3 regions of the Comamonas sp. lk genome follow, and region 2 is predicted to be linked to each of the others. Evidence: predicted binding sites of a transcription regulator. Region 2 holds the regulator's gene; each other region holds the start of a gene.
The links. The regulator sigma-54, encoded in region 2, starts transcription at its own class of promoters, with help from an activator protein. The targets are predictions, from matches to a motif close to TGGCANGNAANCTGCTTT.

Region 1 (9,495 bases), on a different contig from region 2:
CCCACTAATCCCGTGAAGTTGCCCAAGGTCAAGGGCGCCATCACCATGGAAAACCTGGGCTTTCGCTATGGCAGCCGCTCCGTCATCAAGAATCTGGATCTGCAGATTCAGCCCGGCGAGATGATTGGTCTGGTGGGTCACAGCGGTTCGGGCAAGAGTACCTTGGTCAACCTGATCTGCCGCTTCTACGACGTGTCCGAAGGCTCGATCCAGCTCGATGGCGTGGATGTGCGCCGCATGTCGGTGTCGGATTACCGCAGCAATATCGGCCTGGTGCTGCAGGAGCCCTTCCTGTTCTTCGGCACGATTGCCGAGAACATTGCCTATGGCAAGCCCGGTGCCAGCCGCGAGGAAATCGTGGCCGCTGCCCGTGCCGCCCATGCGCACGAGTTCATTCTGCGCCTGCCCCATGGCTATGACTCGCTGGTGGGCGAGCGCGGCCAGGGCCTGTCGGGCGGCGAGCGCCAGCGCATCTCGATTGCCCGCGCATTGCTGATCGATCCGCGCATCCTGATCCTGGACGAAGCCACTTCGGCCGTGGACACCGAGACCGAAAAGGAAATCCAGAAGGCGCTGGACAATCTGGTGCAAGGCCGCACCACGATTGCCATTGCCCACCGCCTGTCCACGCTGCGCAAGGCCGACCGTCTGGTGGTCATGGACCGCGGCGAGATTGTGGAAGTCGGCCCGCACGACGAGCTGATGGGAAAAAAGGGCGCTTACTGGCGTCTGTACGAAGCCCAGGCCCGCCGCGCCGAAGAAGATGCGCAAGCCGCAGGCCTGACGCTGCAGACCCCGGCCCTGGCGACAAAGGAATAAGTGATGATCAACACTCCCCACTCCGATCTGGCCGGCATGCAGCTGGTGCGTAATCCCCATGGCCGCCTGGTGCTCACGCTGGGCGACGGCACGGTGTACACGGCCGTGGTGCCCGTGCGGGCCTTTCCGATTGCCGCGCCTACCGAAGGGCTGTCGCTGATCGCCGCCGACGGCAAGGAAGCGCTGTGGGTGGCCCGCATGGACGATCTGCAGCCTGCCCATCGCCAACTGATCGAGGAAGACCTGGCCGCGCGCGAATTTGTGCCCACGATCGAGCGCATTCTCAAGGTCTCCAGCTTCTCCACTCCCAGCACCTGGGACTTGCAGACCGACCGCGGTGTCACGCAAATGGTGCTCAAGGCCGAGGAAGACATACGCAAGCTGGCGGGCCGTACCAAGCTGCAGATCACCGGCCAGGATGGCGTGCAGTTCCGCATTCCCGATACCCACCAGCTCGACAGAGCTTCGCGCAAGCTGCTGGAGCGCTTTCTGTAATCGCGCCCCACACCGTACAAAGGCCTTGCTGCGCCGCAGCAAGGCCTTTTTTCATGGTTTTTGAATAAAAACAGACTCAAGCCCTTATTGGGTAATCGCTGCGTGCTATCAAATAAAGAATGAAAAAGTGCTTTAGTTTTCTCAAGATGGGTCGATAACACGGCGAGAAAGCTGTTTTTTCGCCTGCAATCCCGCCAACCCCAAGAGAGGCTCGTCATGCAAATACCACCTGTTGACCGCTCCAGCACCCCGTGGCGAACTCAGGGTGCCGATTTGTATTCCACCGGTGCTTCCGGCGCCGTGCCGGTGCGGCCCGTCAATGCGGTGAATGCGATCGAGTCTGTGGACAAGTTGGGCGAGGGCCGCACGCTGCGCGAGCCCGAGAAACCATCCGCTCCCGATGCGGAAAACCGCGACTGGACGTTGGCCGAGGAGGTCAAGCAAAAGCAGGAGGTGGAGGAGCCGCCCAAGGAGCCGATTTCCAAGCAGCTGATCGAGTTCATTCAGTCCATGTGGCGGGCCAGCGCCCAGGCCGTGGAGCAGGCGCAGGACAGCAGCAAGGCCGAGGATGTGTTGAACAACAAGCTGTCGGCCCGCAACGAACCGCTGACCTACTCGGAACCCAAGGTCAAGCGCACGGGCGGCGACAAGAGCTGAAAGCCGATGCTGCTCTGCTTTTCAGAGCGGCATGCGTAGGCTTTTCAGGCAGTTTGAAGCTCAAAACCGCTTAGTTTTTTGCAGCGTCAGTGCTATCTGCTTCTGAATCAGGAGCGGGTGCGTGGTGCTCCGGCTGGGTCTTGGCGCTCTTGGCCACTTCGGCAGCCTTGGCCGATTCCCGTGCAGCGCGGTACTTGACGGCAAAGGCGCGCACTTCCTCATAGGTCACGAAACCATCCTTGTTGGTGTCGGTCTCATCAAAGGCCGCTGCCAGCTTGGGAATGATGGCCACTTCCTTGCGACTCAGCTTGCCGTCATGGTTGAAGTCCAGCATCTTGAATTGCTGCTGGGCCTTGATCTCGCCCTTGGACAGCTGCGCGCCCTGGGCCTTGTCGGCATCCGCATCATCGGCGCGCGCCGTGGGCAGCAGCACAAAGGCGCTGGTCAGCAGCACCGTCATGGCGGCTTTCATCATGGTCGATGAGCGGGCGGCAAGACGGGTGGAAGCGGTGCGGGAAATCGGGGCGGCAGAGTGAGGGAAAACTTTCGACATGGAACTCCAGTTGGGGGCGATAGCCTGATTCTCAACTGCAGTCCGCGCCAGCGGTCAGGCTTTTGCAATCGCTTGCCAGGCTTTGCGCAACTTTACGGATGTATCTACGCCTTCTCGTGCGCCACGCCGCTGCGCACATGGCCTGATGGCACATGGCTGGCCGCGTTGCGCACATGGCCGGTCTGGTCGTCAAAAAAGAAGTCAGGTTCAAACTCACGCAAAAAACCGCCCTTGGGCAGGCCGCCCAGAAACATGGCCTCGTCCACATCGATTTTCCAGTCCATCAGCGTGTTCAGTGCCCGTTCATGGGCCGGGGCGCTGCGGGCGGTGACCAGGGCCGTGCGGATCTGCATGCCGGGTGCATCCACCTGCTGCAGTCGGTGCAGGGCTGCCAGCAAGGGCTTGAACGGGCCTTCGGGCAGCGGCTGGCTGGCTTTTTCTGCCTCGTGTTTTTGAAAAGCCGCCAGACCCTGGCTTTGGTAGATGCGCTCGGCCTCGTCGGAAAACAGCACGGCGTCGCCGTCAAAAGCGATGCGCAATTCCTGCGGGTGGCTGCCGCTGGCGCGCCTGGAGTCGGTGTAGACATGGGCAGCCGGGTAGCCCAGTTGCAGGGCCTGGGTCACGTCTTCGGCATTGGCCGACAGAAACAGCTGCGCGCCCAGCGGGCGCAGATAGCTGAAGGGGTCGCGCCCCTGGGTGAATACGCCGCGCTGAATGGAGTGCAGGCCGTGGGCCTTGGCCGAGCGAAACACCCGCATGCCGCTGATGGGATCGTTGCGCGACAGCAGCACCACTTCCACGCGCTGCTGGGCCTCGGTATTGAAGGCCAGCAGTTTCTTGACCAGGGAGAAGGCCACGCCGGGCGCGGCAGGTACATCGAGGCGCTCGCGCTGCAGCTTCAGGTAGGTGGCGGGGTTGCTGTTCTCGAACAGGCGGTTTTCTTCCTCGAAGTCAAACAGCGCGCGCGAGGAGATGGCGACGACGATTTTCTCGTCCAGGGTCAGGGCCATGGTGGTACAGCTTCCGGTAGGTGGGCAGACAGCTTCAGATGATACGCAGCCTGCCTCATCCTCCGCCTCCGCTGCCTTACCAGTTGGCTTCGCGCTCCGGCGTGGCGCTGATGCGGTGTATGGAGAGGTCGGCGCCGTCGAATTCCTGCTCCTGGTTCAGGCGCAGGCCCAAAGTGGTCTTGAGCAGGCCGTAGACCAGAAAGCCACCGGCCGTGGCCCAGGCCACGCCCATCAGCGTGCCGATCAGCTGGGCGCCCAGGTGCACGCCGCCCAGTCCGCCCAGGGCCTTGCTGCCGAAGATGCCGGCCGCAATGCCGCCCCAGGCGCCGCACAGGCCGTGCAGCGGCCACACGCCCAGCACGTCGTCGATCTTCCAGCGGTTTTGCGTCAGCGTGAACATGATCACGAAGATGGCGCCGGCCGCCGCGCCCACAGTCAGTGCGCCCAGCGGGTGCATCAGATCCGAGCCAGCGCAGACGGCGACCAGGCCGGCCAGCGGGCCGTTGTGCACAAAGCCCGGGTCGTTCTTGCCCACGGCCAAGGCCGCCAGCGTGCCGCCGACCATGGCCATCAGCGAATTGACGGCGACCAGGCCCGAAATCTTGTCCAGGGTCTGGGCGCTCATGACATTGAAGCCGAACCAGCCCACGGTCAGAATCCAGGCGCCCAGCGCCAGAAACGGAATGCTCGATGGCGGGGTGGCGGCAATGGCCCCATCGCGGCGGTAGCGGTTGCTGCGTGGGCCTAGCAGCAGCACGGCGCCCAGGGCAATCCAGCCGCCCACGGCATGGACGACCACGCTGCCGGCGAAATCGTGAAACTCGGCACCGGTCAGCGCCTTGATCCAGGCCTGCACGCCGAAATGCTGGTTCCAGACAATGCCTTCGAAGAAGGGGTAGATCAGGCCGACGATGACGGCGGTGGCGATCAGCTGCGGCCAGAACTTGGCACGCTCGGCGATGCCGCCCGAGATGATGGCCGGGATGGCGGCGGCGAAAGTCAGCAGAAAGAAGAACTTGACCAGTGCATAGCCGTTGAACGCGGCCAGTTGCTCGGCACCCACGAAAAAGTGCGTGCCGTAAGCCACGCCGTAGCCGACCATGAAATAGACCACGGTAGAGACCGAGAAGTCCACCAGGATCTTGACCAGTGCATTGACCTGGTTCTTGCGCCGCACGGTGCCGAGCTCCAGAAATGCGAAACCTGCGTGCATGGCCAGGACCATGACTGCGCCCATCAAAATGAACAGGGCATCAGCGCCCTGTTTTAGTGCTTCCATGAAAACGCTCCAGCTGAAGTTTGCTAGTTATTGGTGCAGCATTGCGTGGAAAAAACGCAATGCACCAAAAAAAGCAAAAATCGCGCCATTCTGAAGTGAGTGGTGGCTCTGGATGGTGCGCGCCCCCGTCTGGTGCGCTATTTCACAAACTGGTTGAGCTGGATGATGGGCATCAGCACGGCCAGAACGATGAGCATGACGATCAGGCCCATGGCCACGATGAGCAGGGGCTCCAGAATGGTGGCCAGATGCATGGCCCGGCGCTGTACTTCGGTGGAGAGCTGGGTGGCCGCGCGCTGCAGCATCAGCGGCAGCTGGCCGGTCTGCTCGCCCAGACGTGCAAACATGGCCACCAGCCCGGGAAAGCGTTTTTTCTGCGCCAGGGCCGAGGCCAGGGGTGCACCTTCGCGCACCATGGCCAGCGCATCGAGCGCATCGGCGCGCAGGGCGCGGTTGTTCAGGGTTTCGGCGGCGGCCTGCAAGGCCTTGAGAATCGGCACGCCCGCCTTGGCCAGCATGGCCAGCGTGCCGGCAAAGCGGGCGGCGTTGTAGCTGCGTGCAAGGCGGCCTATCAGCGGGATATGCAGCCACTGGGCATCAAAGCGTTCGCGAAACGCTTCGTTCCTGAGCGCGATGCGAAAGCCTATGCCTGCCAGCACCAGCAGCGCCAGCATGGCCCAGCCATAGCTGCGCACAAAGCTGCTCAAGGAAAGCATGACCACGGTGAGAAACGGCAGTGCACGCTTGGTGCCGGCAAACACGCTGGCCACCTGGGGCACCACATAGCTGACCAGAAACAGCACGATGACGATGGCCACCAGGGTGACGATGGCCGGATACAGCGATGCGCCAATCAGCTTCGATTGCAGCGCCTGGCGCGACTCCAGATCGTCGGCCAGGCTCTCCAGCACCGCACCCAGGCTGCCACTGGCCTCGCCCGCACCAATCACGGCGCAGAAAATATCGGAGAACTCGCGCGGATGCTGACCCAGCGCCCGCGCAAAAGTGGAGCCTGCATTGACTTCGGCCCGCAGCGAGGCCATCAACTGGTGCAGCCGTTTGTCGTCTGCCTCTTCCGTCAAGGCCGCCAGCGCACGCTCTATGGGCAGGCCGGAGCTGACCAGACCCGAGAGCTGCCGAGTCCAGACCGCCAGCGAGGTGGAGTTGAGCACGGGACGGCTGAACCAGTTCGATGTCGATGGGCCTTGTGCATTGCCCGAACCCACGGGCTCCACCAGCAGCGGAATCAGTGCTTGGGTACGCAACTGGTTGCGCGCTGCGCGGGTATTGTCGGCTTCCAGAGTGCCCTTGCGGGTCTGGCCCTGGGCATCCAGGGCTTCAAAGGTGAAGGCGGGCATCAGTCAAAGGCATGAAAACAGTGACCGTCGGCCACCTGCCGATGATTGTGCCCGAAGCCTGTGACACTCAGGCCAGTTGCTCCAGCGGGCCGTCGAGTGCATCGGCGCGGGCGGAGGCCGGGCGTGCCAGCAGTGGCAGCGCATAGGCGCTGAACTCCGGCAGCGTGGGCAGCGTGCCCTGCTGCATGCTCCAGCCCAGATAGCTGGCAAGGTAGAGGTCTGCCGCCGTGAAGTGCGTGCCGCAGACATATTGCTTGCCGCGCACGGCGTGCAGCAAGGTGGCGACTACGTCGTCAAAGCGCCCAAAACCTGCAGCCACCGCCTGCTGTGGCGTTTGCCCGTTCAGCCAGCCTTCGGTCTTGGCGGTGGAGACCGCCTCCACCGGCCCGGCGACGAAAAACAGCCAGCGCAAATAGCTGCCGCGCTCGGGGCTGCCCATGGCCGGAGCCAGCTGTTTTTCGGGATAAAGCTCGGCCAGATAGGCGAGTATGGCCCCGGTTTCGGTGATGACGGTGTCGCCATGCTGCAGCGCCGGAACCTTGCCCATGGGGTTGATGGCCAGATACTGCGCAGACTTCATAGGCGGGCCGTAGTCCAGCGTGATGGTTTCGTACTCGGCATCGCACTCCTGCAGCATCCAGTGCACCATGCGAGCGCGGGACATGGGATTGCTGTAGAAGCGCAGCTTGGGGGCAGAGGTTGGGGACATTGCAGTTCTTCCTGTTGGCATGGCAAACGCGCCATGGGTGCAATGTAGGAAGAGAGGCTGACAGTTTCTGTCAGCAGAGCACCGCACTCAGTCCAGGGTGCAGCCGGTCTCGTCCAGCCAGCGCTGTATCAAGGCCTGACGTCGTTGCGGGTAACGCTCTCCCAGATCCTCCAGCGCGTCCACGCGGTCTGCACGAAAGTGGCGAAAGGCCTGACGGAGTTCGCACCAGGCCGAGACCACGCGGCTGCGCTCGAAGTAGGCCATGGCAAATGGCCAGATCTTGCGCTGGCTCAGCACGCCATGCTGGTCCCGGTAGTGCAGCATCACCTTGTGTTCGGCCCGGATGGCGCGGCGCAGTGCGGCCTGCCAGGGCTCGGCGGGAGGATCGTCTTGCATATTGGGAACCAGCAGGCCGCTGGTATCGACGGCAATGCGCAGATCCAGTGGCAGTGCCGCGCGAATGCGGTCCATGGCGGCCGTGGCGGCCTGTGCCAGTTGCGGGTCGGCCTGCAAGCTAGCCCAGCGGGCGCCCAGCAGCAGGGCTTCCAGCTCGTCGGCATTGAACATCAGGGGCGGCAGCAGAAAGCCGGGCCGCATCTCGAAACCTATGCCGGGGTCGCCCAAGATGTCTGCACCCTGGGTGCGCAAGGTGGCGATGTCGCGGTACAGCGTGCGCAGGCTGATGCCCAGTGTCCGGGCCAGTTGCGGCCCGGTTTGCGGCTGGCGGGCGCGGCGCAGGCTGTCCAGCAGCTGCAGCAGACGGGCCGAGCGGCTCATGGCAGAACGGTCACTGTATGGCCTGGGCGGTGATCTCCAGGCTGCGCAGGCGCAGCTCGGCATCGAACACGTCGCTGACCAGCATGAACTCATCGGCCTGGGTTTCCTCGGCCAGCTTTTGCAGGCCCTGGCGCACGGTGTCCGGCCCGCCGACCACACCCACGGCCAGAAAGTCGGAGATGGCGGCCTGGGCGCGGGCATCGAGCTGTTCCCAGAAACCCGGCACCGGAGGCTGCAGGCGCGAGCGGTTGCCCGTCAAAATGCCCAGAACCCGCTGGTAGGTGCTGCTGGCCAGAAACTGCGCTTCTTCGTCCGTGGGGGCGGCAATCACAGGCACGCCGACGATGGCGTAAGGCTTGGCCAGCGTAGCCGAGGGCTTGAACATCTGGCGGTAGACAGCCAGCGCCTGGTGCAGCATGCGCGGCGCGAAGTGCGAGGCAAAGGCGTAGGGCAGACCCATATGCGCGGCCAACTGGGCCGAGAACAGGCTGGAGCCCAGCAGCCAGATCGGCACCTGGGTGCCGGCACCGGGCATGGCGATGATGCGTTGACCCTCTTGCGCAGGGCCCAGCAGACGCTGCAGCTCCTGGACATCGCGCGGAAAGTCTTCCTCGGTCTCCACGCGGTCGCGGCGCAGGGCACGCATGGTGGGGCCGTCCGTGCCGGGCGCACGGCCCAGGCCCAGATCGATGCGGTCGGGATAGAGCTCGGCCAGGGTGCCGAAAGCCTCGGCCACTACCAGCGGTGCGTGGTTGGGCAGCATGATGCCGCCCGAGCCCACGCGAATTTTTTGCGTGGCGCCTGCAATATGGCCTATCAGCACGGCCGTGGCCGAGCTGGCAATGCCTGGCATGTTGTGGTGCTCGGCCAGCCAGTAGCGGCTAAAGCCCAGTTTTTCCGCCTGCTGGGCGGTGCGTACGGCAATCTTGAGCGCATCGGCAACCGTGCCGCCTTCGCGCACAGCCACCAGATCCAGCATGGAGAGCTTGATCTTGTCTAGTGATTTCATAGGGCCTCTAACAAATGTTTTTGATAGCTGTATGCGCTTTATCGATCAGCGCTTTCGGCCTATTTCTCTGCCAAAAACAATGCCGACCACCACACCCCAGACCAGCAGAACGATGGCCAGTGCGTAATAGGCAGCGCCCAGTTGCATGGCAAAAACCGAGCCCAGCAGCGCCACCAGCGCTGCGACGCGGATCATGCGGCGCAGCTGCGCCACATCCATGCGGCTCTTGAATTGCCACAGTACCGCCAGGCTGACGACGGCCAGCAGGATCAGCGGCAAAACGAGGTCGCCGCCATAGGGCTGGGCGAAAGAACGAAGGTTTTCAAGCATGCCGATGATTGTGGCAAAGCAGGCATTTCCGGGGTACGGTGGGGCCTTGGATGCGCAAAAAAAGGCCCGCCAAACGGCGGGCCAAGCGCACGAAACAAAAAGGTATCAGTTCAGACCCAGAGAGGCCAGCAGTGCCTCAGCCGCGACCTTGTTCAGGCGTTGCTGGTAGCTGACCATCTGCTTGTCGCGATAGCCCAGATAGGTGACGCCGCCGCGCTCCACAAACAAACGGTAATTCTGGAAGTTGCTGACGTTCAACTGGGTGGGCTCGGTGCTGAAACGCAGCACCTTGGCATCGCCCAGATTGCTGATGCTGTAGTTGCTCACCAGGATCACCTTGCAGGTGGAGACGCCGTTGATGAACAAGGTGGCGTTGCGGTTTTGCGAGGTATCACCTTCGCATTCGTAAAAGCGTGCCCGCAGCTCGCCACCGGGCTCAAAGCCCACCATATAGCGCTTGTAGGCACTGCTGCCGTCGGGCTTGAGATAGTCACGGCGC
Region 2 (9,495 bases):
CCTGCCGTGCCCGTAACGCCAAGCACGCCGGTGGCTCCGGTCACGGCCACAGGCACTGCTGCGCTGGACCCCGTGACCGGCAAGCCGGTCACGCCTGCCCAGCCCCATGTCGATCCCGCCAAGCCGGTCAAGCCGGCCACGGGTGATCCTCTGGGCGATCTGGTCAAGGAGCGCTCCGCTGCCGCCGAGAAGGCTGAAAAAGCCCGTGCCGACAAGGAAAAAGCAGCTGCCGTGGCGGCTACTGGCGGCGAGCCCGGCTTCAACTACTTTGTGCAGGCCGGTGCTTTCCGTGGCGAGAAGGAAGCCCAGGCGCAGCGCGCCAAGCTGGCCATGCTGGGCTGGGAAGCCCGGGTCAGCGAGCGTGAGCAAAACGGCATCACCGTGTTCCGTGTGCGCGTGGGTCCGTTCAACAAGCGCGATGAGGCCGAGCAGCTCAAGGGCAAGCTCGACGGCGCCGGTGTGGATTCCACCCTGGTTCGCGCCGCAAGGTAAAACATCTTTGAGGCCCAGGCTGTGCCGGGCTTGAGAGCTGGGTTGAACTTTTTATGGCTGATGGCCTCTGACACTGCAGACCTGATTTAGGAGTTGGTTTTGATGAAACGCCGCGAATTTTCTCTGGTTGCATCTGCTGCAGCCACTGGTGCTTTGACACTGGGTTCCTCTGCCACCTGGGCTCAGGCCGCAGGCTTCAAGGAAGGCAAGGACTACCTCAAGCTCAGCAAGCAAGCCCCTGTTAGCGCGCCCGCCGGCAAGGTCGAGGTGATCGAGTTCTTCTGGTATAGCTGCCCGCACTGCAATGTTTTCGAGCCCACGTTTGCGGCCTGGAAGAACGCAGCGCCTGCCGATGTGGTGGTCAACCGCGTGCCCGTGGCCTTCAATGCCTCTTTTGTGCCTCAGCAAAAGCTGTACTACACCCTGGAAGGCATGAATCTGCTGGGTACGCTGCACGCCAAGGCCTTCCACGCCATTCACGTGGAACGCAACCGTCTGGCCACCGATGACGCCATCTTCGAATGGGCCGGCAAGCAGGGCGTGGATGTGGCCAAGTTCAAGGAGATGTACAACTCCTTTACCGTCTCCAACCAGGTGCGCAAGGCCACCCAGCTGCAGCAGGCCTACGACGTGGAAGGCGTGCCTGCCATGGGCGTGGCCGGCAAGTACTACACGGATGGCACCAAGGCCGGCAACATGGAAAATGTGTTGCGCGTGGTCAATGCCCTGATCGTGTCCAGCCGCAAGGGCTGATACGGCGAGCGCAGCTTGTACATCCCAAAAGCCCGCCAGGTCTGCCTGAGCGGGCTTTTTCATACCCGTATGGCGAGGTTTTGATCCGGGCCAGTGTATGTTTGCGGCGGCGCCAAAAAGGGAATGACTACAATGTATGCAAGAAACGTGCCCTCCATGACCAAACGACTTCTCTCTTTCGTGCTGGCCTCGGCTTTTGCCGTATTGGCCGGCACGGCGCATGCCGAAAAGGCCGATAGCGCCAAGCCCATGAATATCGAGGCCGATGCATTGCGCCACGACGAGCTTCAGCAGACCAGCGTTTTCACCGGCAATGTGGTGATGACCAAGGGCACCATCGTGCTGCGCGGTACGCAGCTGGATGTACGCCAGGATGCCGAAGGCTTTCAGTACGGCGTGGTCAAGGCCGAGCCGGGCAAGCGTGCCTTCTTCCGCCAAAAACGCGACACCGAACCCGGTCAGCCCGATGAGTTCATTGAAGGCGAGGGCGAGGTCATCGAGTACGACGGCAAGGCCGATATCGTCAAATTCATTCGCCGTGGCGAGATGCGCCGCTACCGTGGCGGTCAGCTCAGCGACCAGGTCACGGGCTCGGTCATCGTCTACAACAACATCACCGACGTCTATACCGTCGACGGTCAAAAGACCAGCGGTGGCCTGCCCAGCTCCTCCGTGGGCCAGGGCGGTCGGGTGCGCGCCATCATGGCGCCCAAGGACGGCACGCCAGGCGCCCAGCCCAAGCCAGCCCAGCCCAAGGCCGAGCCCTTGCGCCAGAGCATGACGCTGGGCGGTGAGAAAGCCAGCGACAAGGCAGGTGACAAGAAATGAGCCGTGACAGCACCCTGCGCAGCGGCGAAGCGGACAGCCGCCTGGAGGCCAGGCATCTGGCCAAGTCCTATGGCAGCCGCAAGGTGGTCAAGGACGTGTCTTTGTCCGTGCAAAAAGGCGAGGTCGTCGGTCTGCTGGGCCCCAACGGCGCGGGCAAGACCACCTCGTTTTACATGATCGTGGGTCTGGTGCGCAGCGATGGCGGCGAGATCTTCATCGACGGCCATGCCGTGGGCAATATGCCGATTCACCAGCGCTCGCGCCTGGGACTGTCCTATCTGCCGCAGGAAGCCTCGATTTTCCGCAAGCTCAGCGTGGAAGAAAACGTCCGCGCCGTGCTGGAACTGCAAAAGGACGAGCAAGGCAAGCTGCTCTCCAAGGAAGAGATAGACAAGCGGCTGAACAATCTGCTCAAGGAATTGCGCGTGGAGCATCTGCGCCAGTCTCCGGCGCTGGCCCTGTCCGGGGGCGAACGCCGCCGGGTGGAAATCGCCCGCGCCCTGGCCACGCAGCCACGCTTCATTCTGCTCGATGAGCCGTTTGCCGGTATCGACCCCATCGCGGTGATCGAAATCCAGCGCATCATCGGCTTCTTGAAAGAGCGCGGCATTGGCGTGCTGATTACCGATCACAACGTGCGCGAAACCCTGGGTATCTGTGACCACGCCTTCATCATCAGCGACGGCCATGTACTGGCCGAAGGTACGCCAGAGCAGATCGTGGACAACGCCGATGTGCGCCGAGTCTACCTGGGTGAACACTTCCGCATGTGATGCGTGAGTTGACCACCGCGCTCCCCCGTTTCCTGTGGCTGCTGTCCCTGCATCGGGGGCATGCCGGGGTCGCTTGCACATCAAGGATGTTCAGTTGATGAAGCCGGGCCTGTCCTTACGCGTATCCCAGCATCTGTCGCTCACGCCGCAGCTGCAGCAGTCGATTCAGTTGCTGCAACTGTCCACGCTGGAGCTGGCGCAGGAAGTCGAACAGATGCTGGTGGACAACCCGTTTCTGGAGCGCGACGGCGACGACGTCGATGCGCCGATGGACGCTCCTTCTATGGAAGCGGCTGCCGCCGAATCCATGGGCACTTCAGATGGCTACTCATCTGAAACTGAATATTCATCAACACAAGCAGCTTCTGAAACCATAGCGGAAACGCCGACCACCGAAACCCCCGAGACGCTGGACTGGAGCGGCGACGGTGCCGACGGACAAGACGGGGAATGGGGGGGCGAATCCAGCAGCGAATGGGATGGCCCCTCCTCGTCCGGCAGCCGCAAAAGCGATGGCGACGAGGAAACCGACGCCATCGATCTGGCGCGCGAGCATGAAAGCCTGAGCGATTTTCTGCACCGCCAGGCGCTCAGCCTGCGCCTGAGTGCCGAGGACTGCGCGGCGCTGCGCTTTCTGATCGAATCGCTGAACGACGACGGTTATCTGGAAGAGCCTCTGGCCGATCTGGCCTACAGCCTGGCCGGTGACGACCTGGAAGAGCGCGAAGAGCTGGAGCAGCGCTTTGCCATGGCGCTAAAGTTGCTGCAAAGCCTGGAGCCCGTGGGCGTGGGTGCACGCGATCTGGCCGAATGCCTGCAACTGCAGCTGCGCGATCTGATTCGTCTGGCCGAAGATGAGGGCACGACAGCAAAGCACTGGGATGTGCTGCAACTGGCCCTGTCCATGTGCTGCCAGCCCATGGACTTGCTGGCGCGACGCGATATGCGCAAGCTCTCCAGCCTGTGCGGCGCGCGCGAGGAAGCTTTGCGCGAGGCCCTGGCCCTGATTGCGCGGCTGGAGCCGCGACCCGGCCGCCGCTTCGTGGATGTGGAGCGCCATATCGTGGTGCCCGATGTCATCGTGCGCCCGGTGCGTGTCGGCTCGGGCCGGATGGAGTTTTCCGTTCGCCTCAACACCGAAGTCATGCCGCGGCTCAAGGTGCATGACATTTATGCCGGCGTGCTGCGCCGCCACAAGAACAGCGAAGGCCATGCGGCACTGCAGCAGCGGCTGCAGGAAGCGCGCTGGTTTATCAAGAACATCCAGCAGCGCTTTGACACCATCTTGCGGGTGTCGGAAGCGATTGTGGAGCGGCAGAAAAACTTCTTTGTGCATGGCGAGCTGGCCATGCGCCCGCTGGTGCTGCGCGATATTGCCGATGCCCTGGGCCTGCATGAATCCACCATCAGCCGCGTAACCACGGCTAAGTACATGGCCACGCCCCAAGGCACGTTCGAGCTCAAGTACTTCTTCGGCTCGGGCCTGGGCACCGAGACCGGCGGCAGCGCCTCCAGCACGGCTGTGCGGGCGCTGATCAAGCAGTTTGTGGATGCGGAAGACACGAAAAAACCGCTGTCGGACGCCAAGCTGGCCGATATGCTCAAGGAGCAAGGCATTGAATGCGCCCGTCGCACCGTGGCCAAGTATCGCGAGCAGCTGAAGATCCCCACCACCACGTTGCGCAAGGCGCTGTAAGCCACGCCCAACAAAAAAGCCGCTGATGCCATGCTCAGCGGCTTTTTAATTTGGTGCGCAAAGCGCCTCAGGCGGCATCCATCAGTTCGGGATCAACCACCAGATGAATAGCGCCAGCACGGCAATCATCAGCCCAAATTTGAGGACCTTGTAGAAGGTCGGGTTCCAGCTGCGGAAGGCGCGGCGGTACTTGCCGGCGTAGAAGGAAATCTTGAAAAGCTTGCTGATCATGCCGCGGGGATCACCCTCGTTGTTGGGCGAGCTGGCGGCGGCCACCACATTCTTGCCCAGCCAGTGATTGAGCCACTGGGCAAAACCGTTGGTCATGGGGCGCTCCACATCACAAAACAGCACGATGCGATTGCCTTCCGAGCGGTTCTCGGCCCAGTGCATATAGGTCTCGTCGAAGATCACGCCCTCGCCCTCGCGCCAGCTGTAGGGCTGACCATCCACTTCGATCATGCAGCGGTCGTCATTGGGCGCCAGCACGGCCAGGTGGTAGCGCAGCGAGCCCGCATAGGGATCGCGGTGCAGATTGAGCTTGGCACCGGGCGGCAGCTCGGCAAACATGGCGGCCTTCACGCTGGGAATGGATTTGACCAGCGCCGTGGTCTTGGGGCACAGCTCCATGGCCGAGGGGTGGGCATCGCCATACCACTTCAGATAAAAGCGCTTCCAGCCGGTCTTGAAGAAGGAGTTGAAGCCTGCATCGTCATTGTTGGCGGCGGCCTTGATCTGCATGTTTTTCTGCAGATTGACGGCTTCTTCGCGGATTTCGCGCCAGTTGGCCTGCAGCGGCGCCAGCTCGGGGAAGGTGCTTGTGGGCAGATAAGGCGTGCGCGGCACCTTGCTGAACATCAGCATGAAGACGTTGAAGGGCGCGGTGAAGGTGGAATGATCAAACAATTGCTTCACCACCTTGTGACGCACCTTGCCGCGCAGGTGCATGTACAGCCCGCAACCGAAAAACAGCACTACCAATGCCAGGACGATGATTTTTGCCATGGCGGCAATTTTACCGGGGTGCTCCAGCAGAGGCCATGGCACAGGTCAAACAGCGTTTTTCTTGAGGGCTCTCAAAGTTGATAGCTGAAGGCGCTTTCTATTCAATGGCTTGAGTCGATATTGATGCCGATCTATTGGAGATAGGCCCGGCTTGGCGCCACCGGGCCGCTGGTCGACGGGAGAAATCGACGTCTAGACAGGCAGGGGATTATTCCTACCCCTATGCACAAAGCCTGAGCCTATAAAACAAGGACTCGGTTAAGGGATTGAGCGCTTGAGGTCTATTTGCGTGGGCGCGGGTTAATACCGATGGCAAACCTATAATCCGGCCCTTTTTTCCAAATTGATGGGCCTGAGGCCCGGGAGAGCGGTATGTTGCAACGTCGTCACGCAGTGGTTTCGGTCGGTCTGACAGCCTTGGCGCTGGCTGGCGTCTGGGCTCCGGCAGCTCAAGCCCAGGACAAACCCAAGGTGGCCTTGGTCATGAAGTCCCTGGCCAATGAGTTCTTCCGCACCATGGAAGACGGTGCCAAGGCGCACCAGAAAGCCCACGCAGGCGAGTACGTGCTGCTGAGCAACGGCATCAAGAACGAAACCGACACCGCCGCCCAGATCAAGATGGTCGAGCAGATGGTGGCCCAGAAGGTGGATGCGCTGGTGATTGCCCCGGCTGACTCCAAGGCCCTGGTGCCGGTGCTCAAGCAGGCGGTGGACAAGGGCGTGCGCGTGGTCAATATCGACAACCGCCTGGATGCCGCCGCCCTCAAGGAAAAAGGCCTGGTCATTCCTTTCGTAGGCCCCGACAACCGTGTGGGCGCCCGTCTGGTGGGCGAGTACCTGGCCAAGCAGCTCAAGGCTGGCGACAAGGTCGGCATCATCGAGGGCGTGTCCACCACCACCAATGCGCAGCAGCGCACGGCGGGTTTCAAGGATGCGATGACCGCAGCCAAGATGAACGTGGTGGGCGTGCAATCGGGCCAGTGGGAGATCGACAAGGGCAATACGGTGGCCGCCGGCATGCTGCGCGAAAACCCGGACCTGAAGGCTCTCCTGGCCGGTAATGACTCCATGGCCCTGGGCGCTGTGGCTGCCGTCAAGGCCGCCGGCAAGGCCGGCAAGGTGCTGGTGGTGGGCTACGACAACATTCGCGCCATTGCGCCCATGCTCAAGGATGGCCGTGTGCTGGCCACCGCAGACCAGTTTGCGGCCAAGCAAGCGGTTTTCGGCATTGAAGAAGCGCTGAAGGCCGTCAAGAACAAGACGCCGCAGGCCCAGATGCCTGCCGAAGTGAAAACGGACGTGGTGCTGGTGACCAAGTGATCGCTGCTGACAACCACCAGGGGCGGCGCGGCACGCCGGTGCTGACGCTGCAAGGCATGGGCAAGGACTATGGTCCAAGCACGGTGCTGGATGGCGTTTCCCTCGATCTGCGCGCTGGCGAATGTCTGGCGCTGACGGGAGAGAACGGCGCCGGCAAATCCACGCTGTCCAAAATGCTGTGCGGTCTGGTGACGCCCTCGCGCGGCATCATGCAGCTCGATGGTCGGGCGTTTGCGCCCAAATACCGTGCCGAGGCCGAAGCGCTTGGCGTGCGCATGGTGCTGCAGGAGCTGGGCATGGTGCCCACCCTGACCGTGGCCGAAAACCTGTTGCTCGATCGCCTGCCCCAGCGCTGGGGCTGGCTGGATCGCGATGCCCTGGCCAAGGCCGCCCATGCGCAGCTGGCCAAGATGGGCTTGCAGCATATCGATCCCTTCACGCCCGTGGGGCAGCTGGGCATAGGTATGCAGCAAATGGTGGAGATTGCCCGCAATCTGCGCGATGGCAACCGCGTGCTAGTGCTCGATGAGCCCACGGCCATGTTGACCGCCAAGGAAATCGAGCATCTGTTCGAACAGATCGATCTGATGAAGGCCCAGGGCGTGGCCCTGGTCTATGTGTCGCACCGCCTGGAAGAATTGCAGCGCGTGTCCGAGCGCGTGGCCGTGCTGCGCGACGGACGCCTGGTGGATGTGCTGCCCATGCAGGGCCTGAGCGAGCCCGAGCTGGTGGAGCGCATGGTGGGCCATGCCGTGGAGTCGCTGGATACCAAGCCGCGCCGCAAGGCCGGTTCGGTGCTGCTGCGGGCCCAGGGCTTGCGGCGCGGCAAGCTGGTGCAGGGCGTGGATGTGGAGCTGCGCGCTGGCGAAGTGCTGGGCGTGGCCGGGCTGGTGGGCGCAGGCCGTACCGAGCTGCTGCGCCTGCTGTATGGCGCCGACAAGGCCGACGCCGGCTCGATCGAGCTGACCGGCCAGGCCCAGGGCTTGTCCACCTGCTCCGTGAGTCCCAACTGGAACAGCCCCATGCAGGCTACCCGGGCCGGCATTGCGCTGGTCACGGAAGACCGCAAGGCACAAGGCCTGCTGCTGTCCCAGTCCATCCGGGTCAATACCTCGCTGAGCCATATGGGCTCGGTCTCCGGTGCGGGCTGGCTCAAACCGGCGGTGGAGTCGGATCTGGCCCGGCGCATGGTCAAGCGCCTGCGCATTCGCGCGCACAACGCCGAACAACCGGTAGGCACCTTGAGTGGCGGCAATCAGCAAAAAGTGATTTTTGCCCGCTGGCTGCACCGAGACTGCCCCATTGTGCTGCTGGACGAACCCACGCGCGGCGTGGACGTGGGTGCCCGGGCCGACCTGTATGCCGAGCTCGATGCCATGACGGCCCAGGGCAAGGCGCTGATGGTGGTGTCCAGCGATCTGCGCGAGCTGATGGAGCTGTGCGACCGCATCAGCGTCATGCATGACGGTCGCATTGTGGCCACTTTTGAGCGTGGTCAGTGGACGACCCAAGCCTTGCTGGAAGCCGCTTTTGGCGATGCGTCGCGCCCTGGCGAGTCCGTGAAAGAACAACTATGAATTCAAGCTCTTCGACTCCTGCCGCTTCGGTTCAGGAAACCAAGCCTGCGCGCAGCGCTCTGCGCCAGGAACTGGGCACTTATCTAGGCCTTTTTGTGGTGCTGGTGGCCATGGTGGCTTTGTTCGGCAGCCAGTCCGAATATTTCCTCACGCGTGAGACGTTGCTGTCCATCGCCAATGAAATTCCGGCCCTGGCCGTGATGGCCGTCGGCATGACTTTTGTGCTCATCATTGCGGGCATCGACCTGTCGGTGGGCTCCGTGCTGGCGCTGAGTGCGGCCGTGAGTGCGGCCGCCATCCTGCAATGGGGCATGGGCCCCTGGCCTGCGGCCGCTCTGGGTCTGCTGGTCGGCGTGCTGTGCGGTGCGGTGACCGGCGGTATCTCCGTGGCCTGGCAGCTGCCCAGCTTTATCGTGTCGCTGGGCATGCTGGAAGCCGTGCGCGGCGGTGCCTATCTGGTCACGGACTCGCGCACCCAGTACGTGGGCGATGCCATGGGTGCCCTGGCTGCCCCCTGGGTTGGCGGCCTGTCGGCGGCATTCTTTATTGCGCTGCTGGTGGTGGTCGTCGGGCAGCTGGTGCTCAGCCGCACAGTGTTCGGCCGCTATGTGGTGGGCATTGGTACCAATGAGGAAGCCATGCGCCTGGCCGGCGTGGACCCGCGTCCGGTGCGGATTGCGGTGTTTGCCCTCACCGGCTTGCTGGCGGCCTTGGCCGGCCTGATGCAATCGGCCCGCCTGGAAGCTGCCGACCCCAACGCCGGTGCCGGCATGGAGCTGCAGGTCATCGCCGCCGTGGTGATCGGCGGCACCAGCCTCATGGGCGGCCGCGGCTCGGTGATCAACACCTTTTTTGGCGTGCTCATCATTGCGGTGCTGGAAGCCGGTCTGGCCCAGATCGGCGCCAGCGAACCCAGCAAGCGCATCATTACGGGTGCCGTGATTGTGGTGGCCGTGATTGTCGATACCGTGCGTCAGCGCCGCGCAGCCCGCCATGCGTGAGTGCGGCATGACTTCCAGCCATCCTATGAACGCGACAACTACCTCTTCAG
Region 3 (9,495 bases), on a different contig from region 2:
CGGCCGCAAGCCTGTCCTGGCTTGGGCTATTGAGCAGGCGCTGAGCAGCAGACGACGAGCGGCATGAAGATTTCTGCAAAAAATGCTGCTTGCGCCTATTCGTCAAGCGCAAGCAGCTATCAATTGCAGAGCAATATCAGCCCTGGGCAATCACGGCCGCAATCGCCTGGCCCACTTGCGTGGTGTTGGCCGAGCCGCCCAGATCGGGCGTCTTGGGTCCGGTTTTGATGGTCTCTTCAATCGCCGTCACGATGGTATCGTGGGCTTCGCGCCACGGGCCTTGGCTGTGGCCCAGAAAGTCCAGCATCAGTGCGGCCGACCAGACCATGGCAATCGGGTTGGCAATGTTTTTGCCGTAGATATCGGGAGCCGAGCCGTGGACCGGCTCGAACAGCGAAGGGAAGGTGCGCTCGGGGTTGAGGTTGGCCGATGGTGCCAGACCAATCGTGCCCGTGGTGGCAGGGCCCAGGTCGGACAGGATGTCGCCAAACAGATTGGTGGCGGCCACCACGTCAAAGCGGCCCGGCTGCAACACAAAGCGCGCCGTCAGAATATCGATGTGCTGCTTGTCCAGCACCACATCGGGGTAGTGCTGGTGCATGGCATCGGCCTGCTTGTCCCACCAGGGCATGCTGATCGCGATGCCGTTGCTCTTGGTGGCCAGCGTCACATGTTTTTTGCTGCGGCTCTGGGCCAGATCAAAAGCGTATTTCAGCAGGCGCTCCGAGCCCTTGCGGCTGTAGACCGATTCCTGAATGCAGATCTCGCGCTCCGTGCCCTCGAACATGATGCCGCCCAGCGCCGTGTACTCGCCCTCGGTGTTCTCGCGCACCACGTAGTAGTCGATATCGCCGGGCTTGCGGCCGGCCAGCGGGCAGGGCACGCCTTCGAACAGGCGCACCGGGCGCAAATTGATGTACTGGTCAAACTCGCGGCGGAACTTGAGCAGCGAGCCCCACAGCGAGACATGGTCGGGTACGGTGGCCGGCCAGCCCACGGCGCCAAAGAAGATGGCGTCCATGCCGCTGAGCTGGGCCTTCCAGTCGTCGGGCATCATTTTTCCGTGGGCCGCGTAATAGTCGCAATGCGCCCAGTCGAAGTGGTGGAACTCCAGCGGTAAATTGAATTTCTGTGCGGCGGCTTCCAGGGCGCGCAGGCCTTCGGGCATGACTTCCTTGCCAATGCCGTCACCGGCAATTACCGCAATCTTCTTCACTTGGGACATGGCTACTCCTTGGTATGGGCCTGATTCTGAACCATGCTGTAATGAAGTGAATTGTTCTATCGTGCTTTGATTGTTTACAGATCGTGTTTAAAAACCTGTTGCCGGAAGATCTGCGTGTGTTTCAGGTCGTGGTGCGCCGCGCCAGCTTTGCGGCGGCGGCGCTGGAGCTGGGGGCCTCGCCCGCCTATGTGAGCAAGCGCATTCGCCTGCTGGAGCAGGAGCTGGCCGTCAAGCTGCTGCACCGCACCACGCGCCGGGTGGCGGTGACGGAAGAGGGCGAGCGGGTATTTCAGTGGGCGCAGCGCATCCTGGACGATATCGATCATCTGGTCGAAGAAGTCAGCACCACCAAGAGCGAGCCGCGCGGCCTGCTGCGCGTGAGCTGCAGCTTTGGCTTCGGGCGCAAGGTGGTGGCGCCGGCACTATCGAAGCTGATAGCGCTTCACCCCGGCTTGCAGCTGAGGCTGGAGGTGTTCGACCGCATTGTGGATGTGGCGGCCGAGGGCTTTGATCTGGATGTGCGCGTGGGCGACGAGATTGCGCCGCACCTGATTGCACGCCTGCTGGCAGCCAACCACCGCGTGCTGTGCGCTGCGCCTGCGTATCTGCAGCGCAAGAGCATGCCGCGCAGCGTGGATGAGCTTGCCGCCCATGACTGTCTGGTGATCAAGGAGCGTGACCACCCGTTCGGCGTATGGAAGCTGCGCGCCGGGGCCGAAGAGCGCACGCTGAAGGTGACAGGGCCGCTATCGACCAACAACGGCGAGATGGCCGTGCAATGGGCGGTGGACGGGCATGGCGTTGTGCTGCGTTCGCTATGGGATGTGCGTGCCGAACTGGCCGCCGGAACCCTGGTGCAGCTGCTGCCCGCCTGGCGGCAGGAGGCCAATGTCTGGGCCGTCTACCCGGCGCGTCTGAGTCGCTCGGCCAAGGTGCGCGTGGCCGTGGAGTTTCTGCAGGCGTTCTTTGAAACCTCCGGCATGGAAAAATCCACGCAGATTTGAATGCTACATGCCGCTGGCCTATTGTTTGCAAGCGTGGGTAGCGATTGAATTGATATTTTTTAGCGCATTTCAAACGCAAAAAAAGCGCCCGCAGGCGCTTTTTGGGAGTGGCGTGAGTTCGCCTCAAGGAGCCAGTGCGGCCTTGACGGCGGCAGACACCAGGCCCATATCGGCCTTGCCTGCCAGCTGGGACTTCACGGCGCCCATGACCTTGCCCATGTCGCCAGGGCCGGAAGCGCCGACTTCGGCCACGATGGCTTGGACGGCAGCGGTGATTTCGGCTTCGGTCATGCGCTGGGGCAGATAGACCTTGAGCACTTCCACTTCGGCTTTTTCCACGTCGGCCAGATCCTGGCGGTTGGCGGTTTCAAAAGCGGTGATGGAGTCTTTGCGCTGCTTGAGCAGCTTGTCGACGATGGCGATGACGGCTGCGTCATCAAGCTCCACGCGCTCGTCCACTTCTTTTTGCTTCATCGCGGCCAGCAGCAGGCGGATGGTTCCCAGGCGCACGCTGTCTTTGGCGCGCATGGCGTTCTTCATGTCTTCGGTGATCTGGGCTTTCAAGCTCATGGCTTTTCTCCTGGTGATGGAGGTCACCGCCTGAATCAGAAGCGGTGGCCAGAAAACAAAAAACCCGCGCCTGGCGTCCCGAGCGCGGGTTTGCGGCGTTTAACGGCCGACTGTCCTAACGAATTAGTACAGCTTCTTAGGCAGTTGCATGCTGCGAACGCGCTTGTAATGGCGCTTCACGGCAGCAGCCTTCTTGCGCTTGCGCTCGGCTGTAGGCTTTTCGTAGAACTCACGAGCACGCAGATCGGTCAGCAGACCCAGCTTTTCGATGGTGCGTTTGAAGCGGCGCAGGGCAACTTCATAGGGCTCGTTTTCTTTAACGCGGATGGTAGTCATTAGCGAATATTTCCAGATATCTGTGCTGTCAGAGGGTTCACAGGAGATCGAGCCTGTGAGCCATGGTCAGCGGTTGTTCCCCGTCTCTATTAACTAGTATGGCCGACGGGGTAATGCCAGCAAAGTCGAGCATTATAAACGATTGAAAAGACTCTGTCGAAGTAGCTGCGCAAATTCAATTTTACGCGGCACGGCCAGCAATGGCGGGGCACTGGTCAGCCCTGCTGAATGCCTGTGCCCTGGCACATCACTTGCTATCACAACAGAAGTGCTCAAGATAGCTGCAATGGTACGTAGCGACCCTGAGCGGGTTTGTCGCAGTGAAGATTTCGGCTGTTTTGTATACAGTTTTGGAAATTGATTTTCTTTGTTTTTGAGTTGAGAAATCAATTCATCAATCTCTGCTGTTGTTGATCCAGGAGTTCTTATGGTGTTGGAGTGTGTTGCACAGAATCTGATTTCGCGTCGCCAGTGGCTGGCATCGGCTGCCGGCGGTGCGGGCTTGCTCGTCCTGGGCGGTTGCGCCGCGCCGGCGGTCCAGCCTGCCCACAAAAATCTGGTGGTCGGCGGGCTATTTGCCGGCTCGCGCAGCGACAAAGGCTTTATGGAAGCTGGCTGGCGCGGACTGGAAAAGGCCAGAACCGAGCTGGGAGTGCAGACGCGTTTCATCGACGGTATTGCGCCCAAAAAAGAGCTGCTCGTGCCGGCGCTCACGCAGCTGGCCGAGCAGGGCGCGCAGCTGGTGATTGCCCATGGCGGCCAGAACAATCAGGCCGTGGCCGAAGTGGCGCCGCGCTTTCCCGGTACGCGCTTTGTGGTCACCCAGGGGCTGGTGCAGGGCAGCAATCTGAGCAGCTATGACGTGCTGCAAGAGGAGTCGGCCTATCTGGCCGGAGTGTTGGCGGCGCTGACGACCCAGACCGGCGTGGTCGGCCATATGTCGGGTATTCGCGTGCCGCCGGGCCTCAAGGGCCGCGCTGCCTATGCTGCCGGTGTGCGCGATACCAATCCCCGGGTCAAGCTGCTGACCAACTTCTCGGGCGATCAGGACGACAACGCCTTGTCCTATCGCGTGGCGCAGGCGCAGATTGCGGCCGGAGCCGATGTGATCTTCACCATGCTCAATGCGGGCCGCGATGGTGCGACGCGCGCTTGCCGCGAGAAAAAGGTGCGCCAGATCGGCAATGTGATCGACTGGACGCAGGTCGATCCGCAGGTTTTCGTGGCCTCGGCCTGGGCCGATGTGGGGATTGGCGTGTTCCAGGCCGTCAAGGACATGACGGTGAACGCTGCGCCGCAGTCCGGCATTGTCAAGATCGGTTTGCAGGACCCGGCTGCCGTGCGTCTGACCACGGCGGCCGATGTGCCCGCCGCCGTGCGCAGCCGCGTGGAGCAGGCCAGCCGCGCGATTGCTTCGGGTCAGCTCAAGGTGCCCGAGGCCTATAACGGGCCGGAGTTTTCCGTTTAAAAGCCTGCGCAGTTGATTTCGTCTTGATAGCGTCCTGCGCCCTGTTTCAGGGGCTCAGCACGCTTTTTCCATCAGGCATTGGCTGCGCTCGGCCAGCGCCTGGGCGCAGGCGGCGGCACTGGCCCAGGCCCACTGAAAGTTGTAGCCGCCCAGCCAGCCGGTGATATCCACCACTTCGCCGATGAAATACAGGCCGCTCTGGTTTTTGCACTCCATGGTCTGTTGCGACAGCACCTTGGTATCCACGCCGCCCAGCGTGACTTCGGCTTTTTTATAACCCTCGGTACCCGTGGGCGTGATCTCCCAGCGCGAGAGTTTTTGCGCCAGCGCGATCAGGGCCTTGTCCGAGGCCTCGGCAATCGGGCGCTGCCAGGCTGCATCCTGCTGCACCCAGGCATCGGCCAGACGGGCGGGCAGCCACTGGGCCAGCTCGTTGGCAATCAGCTTGCGCGAGCGCTGCTTGGCGGCCAGCAGCTCGGCTTCAAAATCCACCTCGGGGGCCAGATTGATGACCAGCGGCGTGCCGGGCTTCCAGTAGCTCGATATCTGCAGCACGGCCGGGCCGGACAGGCCGCGGTGGGTGAACAGCAAGTCCTCGTTAAAGGCCATGCGCTCTTTTTTGCTACCGGTGCTGATTTCAACCGGCAAGGCCAGGCCTGCCAGCTGGGCATAAGGCTGCCAGGCATCGCCGTCGAACGTCATGGGCACCAGGCCGGGCGTGCGCTCCACCAGCGGCAGATTGAATTGCTGGGCCAGGCGGTAGCCAAAGTCGCTGGCGCCAATCTTGGGAATGCTCAGGCCGCCGGTGGCAATTACCAGACTGGTGGCGTTCACCGGGCCGCGATCCGTATCGATTTGATAGCTCGCAGCGCTTTCCTCATTTGGGCTGCTGGCCAAAATCTCTATTTTTTTGACCCGGCAAGGCTGCCAGCGCTGCACCTGGCCTGCCGCGCATTCGGCCAACAGCATGGCGATGATGTCCTCGGCCGAGCGATCGGCAAACAGCTGGCCCTTGTGCTTTTCGTGGTGGGCAATGCCATGCTTGTCCATCAGCGCAATGAAATCGGCCGGCGTGAAGCGCGACAAGGCTGAGCGGCAGAACTGCGGGTTCTGCCCCACAAAATGCTTGTGCGGCGCCCGCACGTCCAGATCGCGGTTGGTGAAGTTGCAGCGCCCGCCGCCGGAGATGCGGATCTTCTCGGCCACTTTTTCGGCGTGATCGATCAGCAGCACCTTGAGGCCGCGCTGGCCTGCCTGCGCCGCACAAAACAGGCCGGCAGCACCGGCGCCTATGACGACAGCATCAAAAAAAACAGGGGAGGAAGACGGGGCGTGCGCAGACATTCAGACAAAGGAGCAGGGCAGGAACAGGGGGCGATTGTCCCAGAAGCGGCTTGCGCAGGCCTTGGCACAGGCTTATCCGGGCCGATTTGCACGGCTACGGAAGTCGCAGGGGAATATGCGTGGACGCCAAGCGCTGGCGGGTATTCAAATCTAAAATTGCAGCCCATGAATACCCCTTCCCATCAGCTGAGCATGACGGTGCTCATGTCGCCGGACATGGCCAATTTTTCGGGCAATGTGCACGGTGGCGCCATCTTGAAGCTGCTCGATCAGGTGGCCTACGCCTGTGCCAGCCGCTATGCGGGCCGTTATGTGGTGACGCTGAGCGTGGACCAGGTGATGTTTCTGCAGCCCATCCATGTGGGCGAGCTGGTGACGTTTCTGTCCAGCGTCAATCACACGGGCAAGTCGTCCATGGAAATCGGCATCAAGGTGGTGGCCGAGGACATCCGCAGCCAGGTGGTGCGCCATGTGAACAGCTGCTTTTTCACCATGGTGGCCGTTGACGACGACAAAAAGCCCGCACTGGTGCCGCCGCTGGAGCCTCAGGGCGATGAAGAAAAGCGCCGCTGGCAGGCTGCCATCATTCGCAAGGAGTTGCGCAAGGACATGGCAGAGCGTTTTGCCCAGATTCGCGTGACAACCAGCGCGAACGTCACACCCTGATCTTGCCGCCAGCCCTTACTGAGGGCCGGCTTTGCTGCTCGTCTTTGGTTGGTAGCGCGCCGGGCCAAAACGTCGGCGCGTTAAGCAGCGTCAGGCCACGGCGGCTTGCGGCTGGGTGTTTTGCTGGTCTTGCCAGGCGGCAACGCCTTGCACCACGTCGCCTACGACGATGATGCTGGGGCTACCCAGACCGTTGTCAGCAATGCACTGGGGCAGATCTTTCAAAAATGTGAGCGCATGGCGCTGCTGGGGCAAGCTTGCGTGCTGGATGACCGCCACGGGCGTGCTGCCGGGCAGGCCGGCCAGCAAGTCTTCGGTAATGCGCTCCACACTGCTCACGCCCATGTAGATCACCAGGGTGAGCTTGGCTGCATGGGCGGTGGCGGCCAGTTGGCGCCAGTCGGGGCCGCTGTCGCCGGGCTTGGCATGACCTGTCATGAAGAGCACGCCATGGGCGCGATCGCGGTGGGTCAGCGGCGCGCCCAGGCTGGTCAGACCTGCAAGACCCGAGGTGATGCCGTTGATGACCTGCACTTCGATACCGGCCTGGCGCAGGTGCTCGACCTCTTCGCCGCCGCGGCCAAAGATGAAGGGGTCGCCGCCCTTGAGGCGCACCACTTTCTCTCCCTCTTGCACGGCCGCAATCATCAGCTTTTCAATGAATGCCTGGGGCGTGCTCTTGCAGCCGCCGCGCTTGCCCACGTAAACCATGCGCGCTTGCGGATTGGCGTGGGCGGTGATGGCATCGCTGACGAGATCGTCCACAAACAAGACCGTGGCTGCCGCAATGGTTTTGGCTGCCTTGATGGTGAGCAGTTCGGGGTCGCCCGGGCCGGCGCCCACCAGCGTGCATTGGCCGGTGTGAAGTGGGGTATGAATAGTGCTTGGCATGGCGGTCTTTGTGGGGCTTGCCTGTGGGGCGAAATTTTTTGTACTCAGTCCGGGCAGCGGTGAAAGCTCTGCACCTGGGCCATGGCTTCGGCACCGGGCTGGTGAACAGCACGGTGCATGGCCTGAATCTGGGCTATCTGCTGGGTAATCGGTGCGGGAATCGCCAGCGTGCCTGCCAGCATGGCTTCGATGCGCTGGGCCGTCTGGGCGGCGCTCAGCCCTTGGGGTAATTCTGGCGCTGCGGGCTCGTCTCCAGCGGTTTGGCTGCTGAGCTGGCTGCTGTGAACCGCGCTGCGCTCAAAGCAGATCTGGCCGTCAATCAGGCCCAGGCTGGCAGGTTCACGATTGGGCGCTGCCACGGCTTCGCCTTCGGTTCCGCGCAGCAGCAGCGCACTGGCGTTGTGCAGGCCCAGGGTCTCGGCCATGGGATGGGCGTAGTCGGGATGGGTGTAGCTGGCCAACAGCAGGCTGCGCTGTGCCGCAGCCGCCGTGCCCGGGCCGCTCAAGGGATTGAGCAGTTTGACGATGCTGTGTGTGGGATTGCGCAATCCAATCTGGCGGCGCACCTGCAGCAAGCGTTCGAGCGAGGGAAGCAGATGGCGGGTCTGCATCCAGGCCATCTGACCTGCTGCGAGGGGCGTAGGCTTTTGCAGCACCGGCCAGCCCAGTTGCTGCCAGACAGCACCTGTGCTGACCCGTTTGTCTTCGGTATCGCAACCGTGTACCAGTACCGGTAGACCCTGGCGGGCCAGCAGCGCTGCCAGCAGTGGCACCAGATTGGGTAGCTTGCGCGCACCGTTATAGCTGGGCAGCACCACGACGGGGATCGCAGGCGAGGCCGTGGGCCAGGCCGGCAGACGCTGCTGCGTGGCATCCAGAAATCCGGCCAGCTCCTGGGCGCTTTCGCCCTTGAAACGCATGGCAATGCAGAACGCGCCCAACTCCAGATCGCTGACTTGTCCGTCCAGCAGCTTGCCCATCAGGTCTGCGGCCTGCTCACGCGTAAGCGAGCGAGCACCCTTGGTGCCGCGGCCGATGTCCTTGATATAGGGGCTGATACTCATGATTTATGTAATTGTCCTCATAACGAACGAGTTTCATACGATGAAGTCGTTATAAGCAAATGACGTGCCAGAAGGGGAGCACCCCGGTGCTAATTTTTGCATCAAAGTTCGGCGTCGCAGACTTTCATCGCAGGCCTACGCAACCAGCAGCGGTGCACGGGCCGACGTCTTCAACTACATCGAGATGGCCATCCCAGAAGCGCCACGTTTCGATCAGTGGCCTTCACTGGCAGAGGCCGAGATGCCATTGCCAACGGCTCAAAGGGATTCAAAAAAATCCGAGGCGATTCACTGCTGACGCCAATCTATGCACGCATGCGAATATGGCGTGGGCTTTGTTGTGCAGGTAGATGGAAATTAAAGGTATTCCCTATTGACTACTACAGATGTAAAAGATAGGAGTTTGTCTTGCGAATGGGCGTCGGCTGATAGCATTTTTTTATCAATGCGATCATTTGTAATAAAGTACTTTAAAGCTCTGCATTTTTCGATATTTGAATCATATGATTATTTTTATTTCTTAGCACAAAATATAAGAAATTTCATTTCATTTAACGAATCGTTGTATTTTTCCCATGTTTCTGAAAATGCTTGAAATAAATGTGAGTGCTTACTTTTGCTTTTGCGCTTGATTTAGATGGCGTTTTGAGTTTTTTTAGATGATTGAAAAGATTGCAAAAGAATCAAATGTAAAAAAAAGTCACATAGAATATAAATAAAATTTAATATGTTTTGATAATTTTCTGAAAGGTTATTTCTATGCAATATACAAAATCTAAATTTGTCTTCGCGAGTTTGGCTGCCGCAGCACTGGTTGCATGCGGTGGTGGGGGAGGCGGCGGTAACAGTGGAGGAGGAACGACTCCTGTTGCTTCATCCGTTGCATTTACAGGTACTGCAGCAAAAGGCATTATGAAAAATGCCATT

Region 1: the regulator sigma-54 is predicted to act here: its motif matches at 4,884-4,901, upstream of EAO39_RS04000 (ammonium transporter).
Region 3: the regulator sigma-54 is predicted to act here: its motif matches at 3,376-3,393, upstream of EAO39_RS17330 (BMP family protein).

Annotation. Positions count from the first base shown of each region.
Region 1 is NZ_UOOB01000001.1:888,473-897,967, forward strand. Features, by position in the region: gene EAO39_RS03975 (ABC transporter ATP-binding protein) at 1-819, shown strand, start outside; gene EAO39_RS03980 (DUF1854 domain-containing protein) at 823-1,314, shown strand; gene EAO39_RS03985 (hypothetical protein) at 1,531-1,971, shown strand; gene EAO39_RS03990 (EF-hand domain-containing protein) at 2,042-2,524, opposite strand; gene EAO39_RS03995 (5'-nucleotidase) at 2,629-3,534, opposite strand; gene EAO39_RS04000 (ammonium transporter) at 3,611-4,813, opposite strand; gene gspF (type II secretion system inner membrane protein GspF) at 4,951-6,171, opposite strand; gene EAO39_RS04010 (glutathione S-transferase family protein) at 6,239-6,880, opposite strand; gene EAO39_RS04015 (YafY family protein) at 6,968-7,657, opposite strand; gene EAO39_RS04020 (LLM class flavin-dependent oxidoreductase) at 7,668-8,666, opposite strand; gene EAO39_RS04025 (hypothetical protein) at 8,712-8,996, opposite strand; gene EAO39_RS04030 (hypothetical protein) at 9,102-9,495, opposite strand, start outside.
Region 2 is NZ_UOOB01000002.1:753,400-762,894, reverse strand. Features, by position in the region: gene EAO39_RS22325 (SPOR domain-containing protein) at 1-492, shown strand, start outside; gene EAO39_RS22320 (thiol:disulfide interchange protein DsbA/DsbL) at 595-1,245, shown strand; gene lptA (lipopolysaccharide transport periplasmic protein LptA) at 1,402-2,073, shown strand; gene lptB (LPS export ABC transporter ATP-binding protein) at 2,070-2,846, shown strand; gene EAO39_RS22305 (RNA polymerase factor sigma-54) at 2,944-4,542, shown strand; gene EAO39_RS22300 (aspartyl/asparaginyl beta-hydroxylase domain-containing protein) at 4,624-5,547, opposite strand; gene EAO39_RS22295 (sugar ABC transporter substrate-binding protein) at 5,920-6,867, shown strand; gene EAO39_RS22290 (sugar ABC transporter ATP-binding protein) at 6,924-8,444, shown strand; gene EAO39_RS22285 (ABC transporter permease) at 8,441-9,445, shown strand; gene rbsK (ribokinase) at 9,471-9,495, shown strand, end outside.
Region 3 is NZ_UOOB01000001.1:3,794,102-3,803,596, reverse strand. Features, by position in the region: gene EAO39_RS17350 (tartrate dehydrogenase) at 137-1,225, opposite strand; gene EAO39_RS17345 (LysR substrate-binding domain-containing protein) at 1,309-2,229, shown strand; gene EAO39_RS17340 (GatB/YqeY domain-containing protein) at 2,353-2,799, opposite strand; gene rpsU (30S ribosomal protein S21) at 2,923-3,135, opposite strand; gene EAO39_RS17330 (BMP family protein) at 3,563-4,603, shown strand; gene EAO39_RS17325 (NAD(P)/FAD-dependent oxidoreductase) at 4,658-5,947, opposite strand; gene EAO39_RS17320 (acyl-CoA thioesterase) at 6,113-6,613, shown strand; gene cobA (uroporphyrinogen-III C-methyltransferase) at 6,704-7,504, opposite strand; gene ybiB (DNA-binding protein YbiB) at 7,549-8,568, opposite strand; gene EAO39_RS17305 (hypothetical protein) at 9,328-9,495, shown strand, end outside.